Regions from separate parts of the Streptomyces sp. NPDC088810 genome, predicted to be linked through region 2. Evidence: riboswitches for the same ligand, from Rfam matches in the RefSeq annotation. Region 2 holds a riboswitch; the other holds the start of a gene.
The links. A riboswitch is a leader RNA that binds a small molecule or an ion and turns the genes downstream of it on or off. The one in region 2 is predicted to bind glycine.
Positions count from the first base shown of each region.

Region 1: linked by a shared signal. The riboswitch ahead of gcvT (glycine cleavage system aminomethyltransferase GcvT) and the one ahead of gcvP (aminomethyl-transferring glycine dehydrogenase) in region 2 are both predicted to bind glycine.

Region 1 covers NZ_JBIVJQ010000011.1:2,806-7,215, forward strand. The annotation lists gene glyA (serine hydroxymethyltransferase) at 1-88, opposite strand, end outside; gene gcvH (glycine cleavage system protein GcvH) at 103-480, opposite strand; gene gcvT (glycine cleavage system aminomethyltransferase GcvT) at 600-1,727, opposite strand; glycine riboswitch at 1,884-1,988, opposite strand; gene ACIP4Y_RS29380 (AAA family ATPase) at 2,166-2,834, shown strand; gene ACIP4Y_RS29385 (enhanced serine sensitivity protein SseB) at 2,901-3,692, shown strand; gene ACIP4Y_RS29390 (enhanced serine sensitivity protein SseB C-terminal domain-containing protein) at 3,890-4,410, shown strand, end outside.
Region 2 covers NZ_JBIVJQ010000003.1:9,279-13,688, reverse strand. The annotation lists gene gcvP (aminomethyl-transferring glycine dehydrogenase) at 1-1,767, opposite strand, end outside; glycine riboswitch at 1,943-2,037, opposite strand; gene ACIP4Y_RS10850 (PRC-barrel domain-containing protein) at 2,157-2,528, shown strand; gene ACIP4Y_RS10845 (DNA polymerase IV) at 3,189-4,410, opposite strand, start outside.

The sequences.
Region 1 (4,410 bases), on a different contig from region 2:
GGGTCGACTGCTGGCGGTCCAGCTCGGCGTCGACCGCGGCGGCGATCTCCGGGTCCAGCTCGTGCAGGGGCGTGTTCAGAACAGTCACAGGGCTACGACTCCTCAGCCGGCGGAAAAGGCGGTGTACTCGTCGGCGGAGAGCAGGTCGGCCGGCTCCTCCGCGACGCGTACCTTGAACAGCCAGCCGCCCTCGAAGGGGGCGGAGTTCACCAGCGACGGGTCGTTGACGACGTCCTCGTTGACCTCGGTGACCTCGCCGGTGACCGGCGAGTACAGGTCGGAGACCGACTTCGTCGACTCCAGCTCGCCGCAGGTCTCGCCCGCGGACACGGTGGTGCCGACCTCGGGAAGCTGGACGAACACGACGTCACCGAGCGCGTTGGCCGCGTGCTCCGTGATGCCGACCGTCGCGACGCCGTCCTCGGCGGCCGACAGCCACTCGTGCTCCTTGCTGTAGCGCAGCTGCTGGGGGTTGCTCATGGCCTGAATTCTCCTGTACGCGGGGGAGTGCTGATGAATGGGGGACTGCTGAGAACGTGCGCGAGCAGCGCTGATGTGCCCGACGTCACGTTCCGGCACGACGCGGGGCTACGACGGTGTCACTTCTGGCGCTTGTAGAACGGCAGCGCCACGACCTCGTACGGCTCGTGGGTGCCCCGGATGTCCACGCCGACGCCCTCGGTGCCCGGCGCCGCGTGCGCCGCGTCGACGTAGGCCATGGCGATCGGCTTGCCCAGGGTGGGGGACGGGGCACCGGAGGTGACCTCGCCGATCACCTCGCCGCCGGCGACGACGGCGTACCCGGCGCGCGGCACCCTGCGGCCCTCGGCGACCAGGCCGACCAGCACCCGCGGCGGGTTCTCCTGAGCCCGGGCGGCGGCCTCGGCGAGCGCCTCGCGGCCCACGAAGTCGCCCTCCTTGTCGAACTTCACCACCCGGCCGAGCCCGGCGTCGAAGGGGGTCAGCTCGCGGGTCAGCTCGTGCCCGTACAGCGGCATGCCCGCCTCCAGGCGCAGCGTGTCCCGGCAGGACAGCCCGCACGGGACCAGACCGGCGCCCTCGCCGGCCTTGGTCAGCGCCTGCCACAGCTCGACGGCGTGCTCCGGCTTCACGAACAGCTCGAAGCCGTCCTCGCCGGTGTAGCCGGTGCGGGCGATCAGCGCGGGGACGCCGGCGACCGTGCCGGGCAGGCCCGCGTAGTACTTCAGGCCGTCCAGGTCGGCGTCGGTGAGCGACTTCAGGATGCCGGGGGACTCCGGGCCCTGGACGGCGATCAGCGCGTACGCGTCCCGGTCGTCACGGACCTCGGCGTCGAAACCGGACGCCCGCTCGGTGAGCGCGTCCAGCACCACCTGGGCGTTGGAGGCGTTGGCCACCACCATGTACTCGGTCTCGGCCAGGCGGTAGACGATCAGGTCGTCCAGGATGCCGCCGTCGGCCTGGCAGATCATGGTGTAGCGGGCGCGGCCGACGCCGACGGAGGCGATGTTGCCGACCAGGGCGTGGTTCAGCAGCGCGGCGGCCTCGGTGCCGGTGACGGTGATCTCACCCATGTGGGAGAGGTCGAACAGTCCGGCCCGGGTGCGCACGGCGAGGTGCTCGTCGCGCTCGGAGCCGTAGCGCAGGGGCATGTCCCAGCCGGCGAAGTCGGTCATCGTCGCACCGAGCGAACGATGCACGGCATCGAGCGCGGTGTGGCGCAGCTCAGTGGGTTCGGTACTGCTCATCGGTCGGTCGTCTCCCAGGGAACAGGGATGGGGCGAGGAACGTTCCTCCCCATCTGTCATCGGAACCTGAGAGGTTCGCCACGACCGCCACAGGGACGATCAGGGCTTGCACCTTGGGTGGAGCCACTGTCACAGCGGCCCGCTTTTCAGATGTGCCTCGCCCGCGCGGTAACGGGGCCTGAGAGATTCAAGGGAGGGACTTGCTCCTTCGGCGCCCCAGCGGCACAGACGTACGGCTGGGAACTCTCCCGCGCGGATTCAAACGGCCGGTATGCAGTTGGCGCGCACATCATTGCACGCCGCACCGCGGCCAGCCAGAGCGCGCTGCTTGTGACCGACCTGTGGCACTACGCACACGAAGCGCCGACCGTTGCCCATTACCTTCTCTTTACATACAACGGGGATGGGACGACCGAGCCCACTGGGAGGACGATCACGGTGAACAGGACCTCGGCCTACGCCACCGACGCCGGCATCGCGGTGCCGAAGCCGCCCTCCGCCCTGGCCCGCCGGCGCGGCGCCGACCGGCCCGCCCCGGTCGTCCGCGACCTGCGCGACCGCGCCGGCCGCAGCCCGCACGCCCTGCTCTTCGGCCCCCGCGACCTGGTGGTGATCACCGGGCTGCCCGGCAGCGGCAAGTCCACCCTGATGCACCGCGCTGTCACCGGCCACCGCATCGACTCCCAGGACGCCCGCGACCGCTGGGCGGCCCGCGTCCCCCGCCGCCTGCCCTACGCGCTGTACCGCCCACTGGTCCGCCTCGCCCACTACGCCGCCCTGCGCCGCGCCCTGCGCACCGGGGAGGGAGTCGTCGTGCACGACTGCGGCACCCAGGCCTGGGTGCGCGCCTGGCTGGCCCGCGAGGCCCGGCGCCGGGGCGGCACCCTGCACCTGCTCCTGCTGGACGTCAGCCCCGAGACGGCCCGGCAGGGCCAGCACGAGCGCGGCCGGGGCGTGTCCCGCTACGCCTTCCGCCGCCACCGCCGCACCACCGCCCGGCTGCTGCGCGCGGTGGAGAAGGGCGAGCTGCCCGCCGGCTGCGGCGCGGCGGTGCTGCTGGACCGGGACGCGGCGGACGTCCTCAGGCGCGTGGGCTTCACTCGGTGAGGGACTGTCACAGCCACCCGCTAGCCTTCATGCTCACAGCAGTGGTTCCCAGCAGGCGGTAGGCAGATGGACTTCCCGGCGGACTTTCCCGCGGACTTCCCGGCACAGGCGCACCCCCAGCCGCACGGCGGCTGGCCCGGCAACGAGCTGGAGGAGGTGCTGTCGGCCTCCCTCGGCATCCCCTCGGCGGGCGGCCGGATCATCGAGGTCCTCGGCCGCAGCTTCCTGTGGATACCGCTGCCCAACGGCGGGGGCCCGCACAGCGGCCCGCTGGACCTGCCGACCATGGACATCGGCGGCCAGACGTACGTCCCGGTGTTCAGCTCGGAGGAGCAGCTGCGCCAGGCGGCCGGTGCCCACATGTCGTACACCATCGCCCCCGCGGTCGAGTTCGCCCGCGGCCTGCCCCCGCAGGCGGGCATCGCGGTGAACCCGGGCGGTGTGGTCGGCGTTCCGCTGCCGCCCGCGGCCGTGGCCGAACTGTGCCGGGCCGGCCGCACCCCGCTGGACGGTCCCGGCACCGGCGGCCGGGTCCGGCTCTTCGAGCCCGACTGGCAGGACGACCCGGTCGACTTCCTCTCCGCCGCCTCCGCCGAGTTCGCCGGCATCGGCGTGGTGCTCACCGCCCGCCGCTGCCTGGCCGCCATCGAGACGGCCGAACCGGTCATGTTCGTCGGCGTGGAACTCTCCCAGTGGGAGGGCGACGTGCGCACCCTGCCCCTGGACGCCCTGGGCCGTGCCCTCGGCAAAGTCCCGGTCAAGTGGCCGGTCAACCTGATCCTCATGGACGTGGCGGACGACCCGGTCTCCGACTGGCTGAAGACGAACGTGCGGCCGTTCTACCAATACGGCCACTGAACGCACCGAAGGGGCACGGGGCTGCATTCGACATGCGGCTCCGCCGCGGGGGCGCGACAACCCACCGCACACCCGGGCCCGCGCACGGACAGAGGGCCCCGGGCTGCCAGGCGCTTAAGCTGTCTTTGAACGCGGGGCACTGAAAAGAAGGGCCGGTACACCAGGTGAGCGCGAGCCACAGCGGCAGCGTCGAGCACATGCTGCGCCAGGTCACGCCCGGACGCTACGACGCCTACGAGGCCCTGCTCCGCGCCCTCGCCACCCCCTCCTCCGGCCAGATCTGGATGCTGCTGTGGCACGGCCAGGCCGGCTCCCCGGACGCCCAGTACGGGAACATGGAGGTCGACGGCTTCCACTACGCCCCCTGCGTCACCTCCGCCCAGGAGCTGTCGGCCAGCGGCTGGAACCGCTCCTACGAAGTGGTCGACGGCCTGGACGTGGCCCGCACCCTCTACCCCGACCACTACGGCCTCTGGCTCAACCCGCACGCCCCGGGCGGCGGTGTCGGCATCCCCTGGCTGGATCTGCGCCGCATCGCCACCGGCCTGGACCGCCAGCCCGCCGGCCCGCTGCGCCTGTCCGAACCCGGCATCGAGATCCCCCAGTTCTACGCCCTGCTCGCGCAGAACGCGCACCGCACGCCCGCGCTCCGCTCGCTGCGCCGCGCCTGGGTGCAGCCCGCGCTCGGGGCGCCGTACCTCGTCATCGGCCTGGACGT
Region 2 (4,410 bases):
CCGGTGGTAGCCGCGTACGGCGAGCAGACCGGCCAGCTCGCCCTGCGAACCGGCGTTCGGCTGGAGCGAGACCTTGTCGTAGCCGGTGACCTCGGCGAGACGTCCCTCCAGCTCGCGGATGAGCGTGAGGTAGCCCTGCGCCTGCTCGGCTGGCGCGAACGGGTGCAGCTGCCCGAACTCGGGCCAGGTGACCGGCTCCATCTCCGTGGTCGCGTTGAGCTTCATGGTGCACGAGCCCAGCGGGATCATGCCGCGGTCGAGCGCGTAGTCGCGGTCGGCCAGCTTGCGCAGGTAGCGCAGCATGGCGGTCTCGGAGCGGTACTGGTGGAAGACCGGGTGGGTCAGGTAGGCGTCGGTGCGCAGCATCGCCTCGGGCAGGGTGTCCTCGGCACCCGCGTCGAGCGCCTCGATGTCGCCCTCCACGCCGAAGGCGGCGAAGACGGCGGCCAGCTGGGCCCGGTTGGTGGTCTCGTCGCAGGCCGCCGAGACGTGGTCGGCGTCGACGAGCCGCAGGTTGACCCCGTTCTCCCGCGCGGCGGCGACGACCTCGGCGGCCTTGCCGGGCACCCGCGCGGTGACGGTGTCGAAGTAGGCGCCGTGGACGATCTCCACGCCGCCGGCCTTCAGACCCTCGGCGAGGATCGTTGCGTACCGGTGCGTCCGCCGGGCGATGGTCCTGAGCCCGTCCGGCCCGTGGTAGACGGCGTACATGCCGGCCATCACGGCGAGCAGCACCTGTGCGGTGCAGATGTTGCTGGTGGCCTTCTCGCGGCGGATGTGCTGCTCACGGGTCTGCAGCGCGAGCCGGTAGGCCTTGTTCCCGTCGGCGTCCACGGAGACGCCCACCAGGCGCCCGGGCAGGCTGCGGGCGAACTTCTCGTGTACGGCCATGTAGCCGGCGTGCGGACCGCCGAAGCCCATCGGCACACCGAAGCGCTGGGTGGTGCCGACCGCGATGTCCGCGCCCAGCTCGCCCGGCGAGGTGAGCAGGGTCAGCGCCAGCAGGTCGGCGGCGACGGTGACGAGGGCACCCAGCTCGTGCGCCTGGTCGATGACGGGCTTGATGTCGCGTACGGCACCGGAGGCGCCCGGGTACTGGATCAGCACGCCGTTGATCTCGCGCTCGGCGATGTCCGCGGGGATGCCGTCGCCGAGGTCGGCGACGACCACCTCGACGCCGGTCGGCTCGGCACGGGTCTCGATCACGGCGATGGTCTGCGGCAGCGCGTCCGCGTCGACCAGGAACAGGCCCTTCTTGTTCTTGCCCATCCGCCGGGACAGCGCCATGGCCTCGGCCGCGGCCGTGCCCTCGTCCAGGAGGGAGGCGCCGGAGGTGGGCAGCCCGGTGAGCTCGGCGACCACGGTCTGGAAGTTCAGCAGGGCCTCGAGCCGCCCCTGGGAGATCTCCGGCTGGTACGGCGTGTAGGCCGTGTACCAGGCCGGGTTCTCCATGACGTTGCGCAGGATGACGGGCGGGGTGAACGTGCCGTAGTACCCGAGCCCGATCATGGAGCCCAGCACCTGGTTGCGGTCGGCGAGCGAGCGCAGTTCGGCGAGCACCTCGGCCTCGGTGCGTGCGCCCGGGAGGTCCAGGGCATCGGCGTTCTTGATCACGTCCGGGACGGCGGCGGCGGTCAGCTCGTCGAGCGAGCCGTATCCGACCTGCGCGAGCATCTTGGCCCGCGCCTCCTGGTCGGGTCCGATGTGGCGCTGCTCGAACGGAATGCCCGCTTCGAGCTCGGAGAGCGGAATGCGATGGGCGGTCATTGCGGAGGCCTCCTGGTCTGACGCGACCTTCGAGGGGCACCCCGGTACGGATACCCCGACGGCCTCCCCCTCTGTCATCTCAACCTGAGAGCTTCACCGGCCACCCGAAGGGCGCCGGCTTTCACCGTCGGTGAGGGCGGGAGCCGTGGACACCCGCCCTGCTTTCCAGAGTGACCTCGTCCGTGCGGTACGTGAGCCTGAGAGATTCCGGGGAGGAGTTGCTCCTTCGGCGCCTCCGAGGTGGTCGGAGGACTCTCCCGCACGGGGTCAGCAGCCGCTGTCAGCCTACCAGCGAGGTCAACGCCGGAGCCTTCGAGTGGCCGCCTCCCTGAATGTGCTCTTTTGTAGTGCTTACGGATGAGTTGCGACCACGTGGAGGGAGAGGGACCGTGCAGACCGACATCGATCCGCGCAACCTGATCGGCCGCAAGGCGTTCGACCGCAATGGCACCAAGATCGGCACCATTGACGAGGTGTACCTGGACGACGCCACCGGAGTGCCCGAGTGGGCGGCCATACGCACCGGCCTGTTCTCCCGGGACGCCTTCGTGCCCCTGGCGCCCAGCGAACTCGTCGACGGCACCCTGCACGTCCCCTTCGACCGCGCCCTGATCAAGGACGCCCCCGACTTCGGCGTGGGCCGCCACCTCTCCCCCGAACAGGAACTCCAGCTCTACCACCACTACGGCCTCGACGTGGTCCCACCCCCCACGGTCCCGGACCACACTTTCGGCAAACTAGCCGGAACAGAAGAACCCTGACCTCCCCGACACCAGCCTCCCTCGCCCCACGCCCGACCCGGGACGGGGCACGCGACCGGCCCCGGCCCGGGGCCCGGCCCATGTCCGCCCTCTGCTCCGACGTCCACGACTCGGCCCAGGCCCGCGCTTGACCGCATCTGCGGCTCCCCGCACCCCCGGGCCCCCGCCCGGCATGTCCGCCCGCCGCCCCGACACCCACGGCAGGGACTACCCCCGCACCTCACCGCATCCGCAGCTGCCCGCACCCCCAGCCCCAGTCCGCTGCGCGACTGACCCCGCCCGAGGCCTGGCGCATGTCCGCCCTCCGACCCACACCCGCGCCAGGGCCTGCATCCGAGACCTCCCCGACTCGGCCCACGCCCGCGCTTGACCGCATCTGCGGCTCCCCGCACCCCCGGGCCCCCGGCATGTCAGTCCTCTGCCCCACGCCCACCCCCGGCCAACGTCTACGGGATCCTGCTCCCCGCCTGGCCCACGTGGGGGTCCCGGCCGGGTGCACCGGCATGGCTTACGCCTGTGATCCTGCCTACGTCTCGGGCCCGGCCCACCTCTGAGGCGGTGTGGGTACCCGGGCCGGCCCCGTCGGGCCTGGCCTACTTTCTCGACTTGCCCGACCTCCACTACCCGCCCCTCAAGCTTGGCCCACGTGCACGGCCGCGCTCAGGCCCGAGCCACCGCCCCCTGCGCACCCGGGCCCGTGTCCGAGCCCCGATCTGCCTCCACATCCTGACCCACGTTCCCGGCTCGACACCCGCCTGGTCCGTCGGGCGGAGTCCCGGGAGGGTCAGTGAGGGAGGTGGGTGGATGGGGGAGGTCCGGGACCAACGGCAACGGGTCGGCCGACTCCAGCGCGGGATCGTCGACAAGAAACGTCCGCACACGCCCCGGCTCGGACTGCGGCGTCTCGAACCGCACCGTCACCCGCCCCAGCCCACTCCCCTGCACCCACCCGGGCCCGTACTCCGCATGCCGTACGTCCTGCCCGGCACGCCAGTGCCGTTCCACCGGCTCCGGCCGTTCCACAACGCCCTCGGCCATGGCCTCCTCCGGCGCCTCCGCCACCGCCCGCGTGGGCATCGCCTGCGCGAACAGGTCCTCCTGCGTGTAGTCGGCGAGCCCGGACACCCCCACCCCGAGCAACCGCACCCCACCCGTGGTGTCCACGGAGTCCAGCAGCCGCGCAGCCGCCTCCCGGATGACGGCGGGGTCGTCCGTGGGCCCCCTGAGCGTCTCGGAGCGGGTCAGCGTGGAGAAGTCGTACCGCCGTACCTTCAGCACGATCGTCCGCCCCGACAGCCCCGCCTCGCGCAGCCTCCGCACACACCGGTCGGCCAGCCGCTGCACCTCGAGACCCACCCGCAGCCGGTCGTGGATGTCCACGTCGTACGTGTCCTCCACCGACACCGACTTCGCCTCCCGTTCGGCCACCACGGGCCGCTCGTCCCGGGCCAGTGCCATCGCGTACAGCGCGTGACCGTGCGCCTTGCCGAGCAGCCGCACCAGTTCGTCCTCACCGGCCTCGGCCAGCTCCTGCACCGTGCTGATCCCGGCCCGGCGCAGATGGTCCCCGGTGGCCGGCCCCACCCCCGGCAGGGTCCGCACCGGCATCGGCCCCAGCAGCGCCCGCTCGGTGCCCGGCTCGATCAGCACCAGGCCGTCCGGCTTGGCCTGCTCGGACGCGATCTTCGCCAGCATTTTCGAGGCGGCGAGCCCCACCGAACCGGTGAGCCCGGTGACCGCCCGGATGTCCGTGCGCAGCTTCTCCCCGGTCCGCCGCGCCGACTCCTCGTCCCAGGCCGCTCCCCCGGCCTCCAGATCCACGAACGCCTCGTCCAGGCTCAGCGGCTCCACCAGCGGCGACAGCTCCCGAAGCAGGGCCATC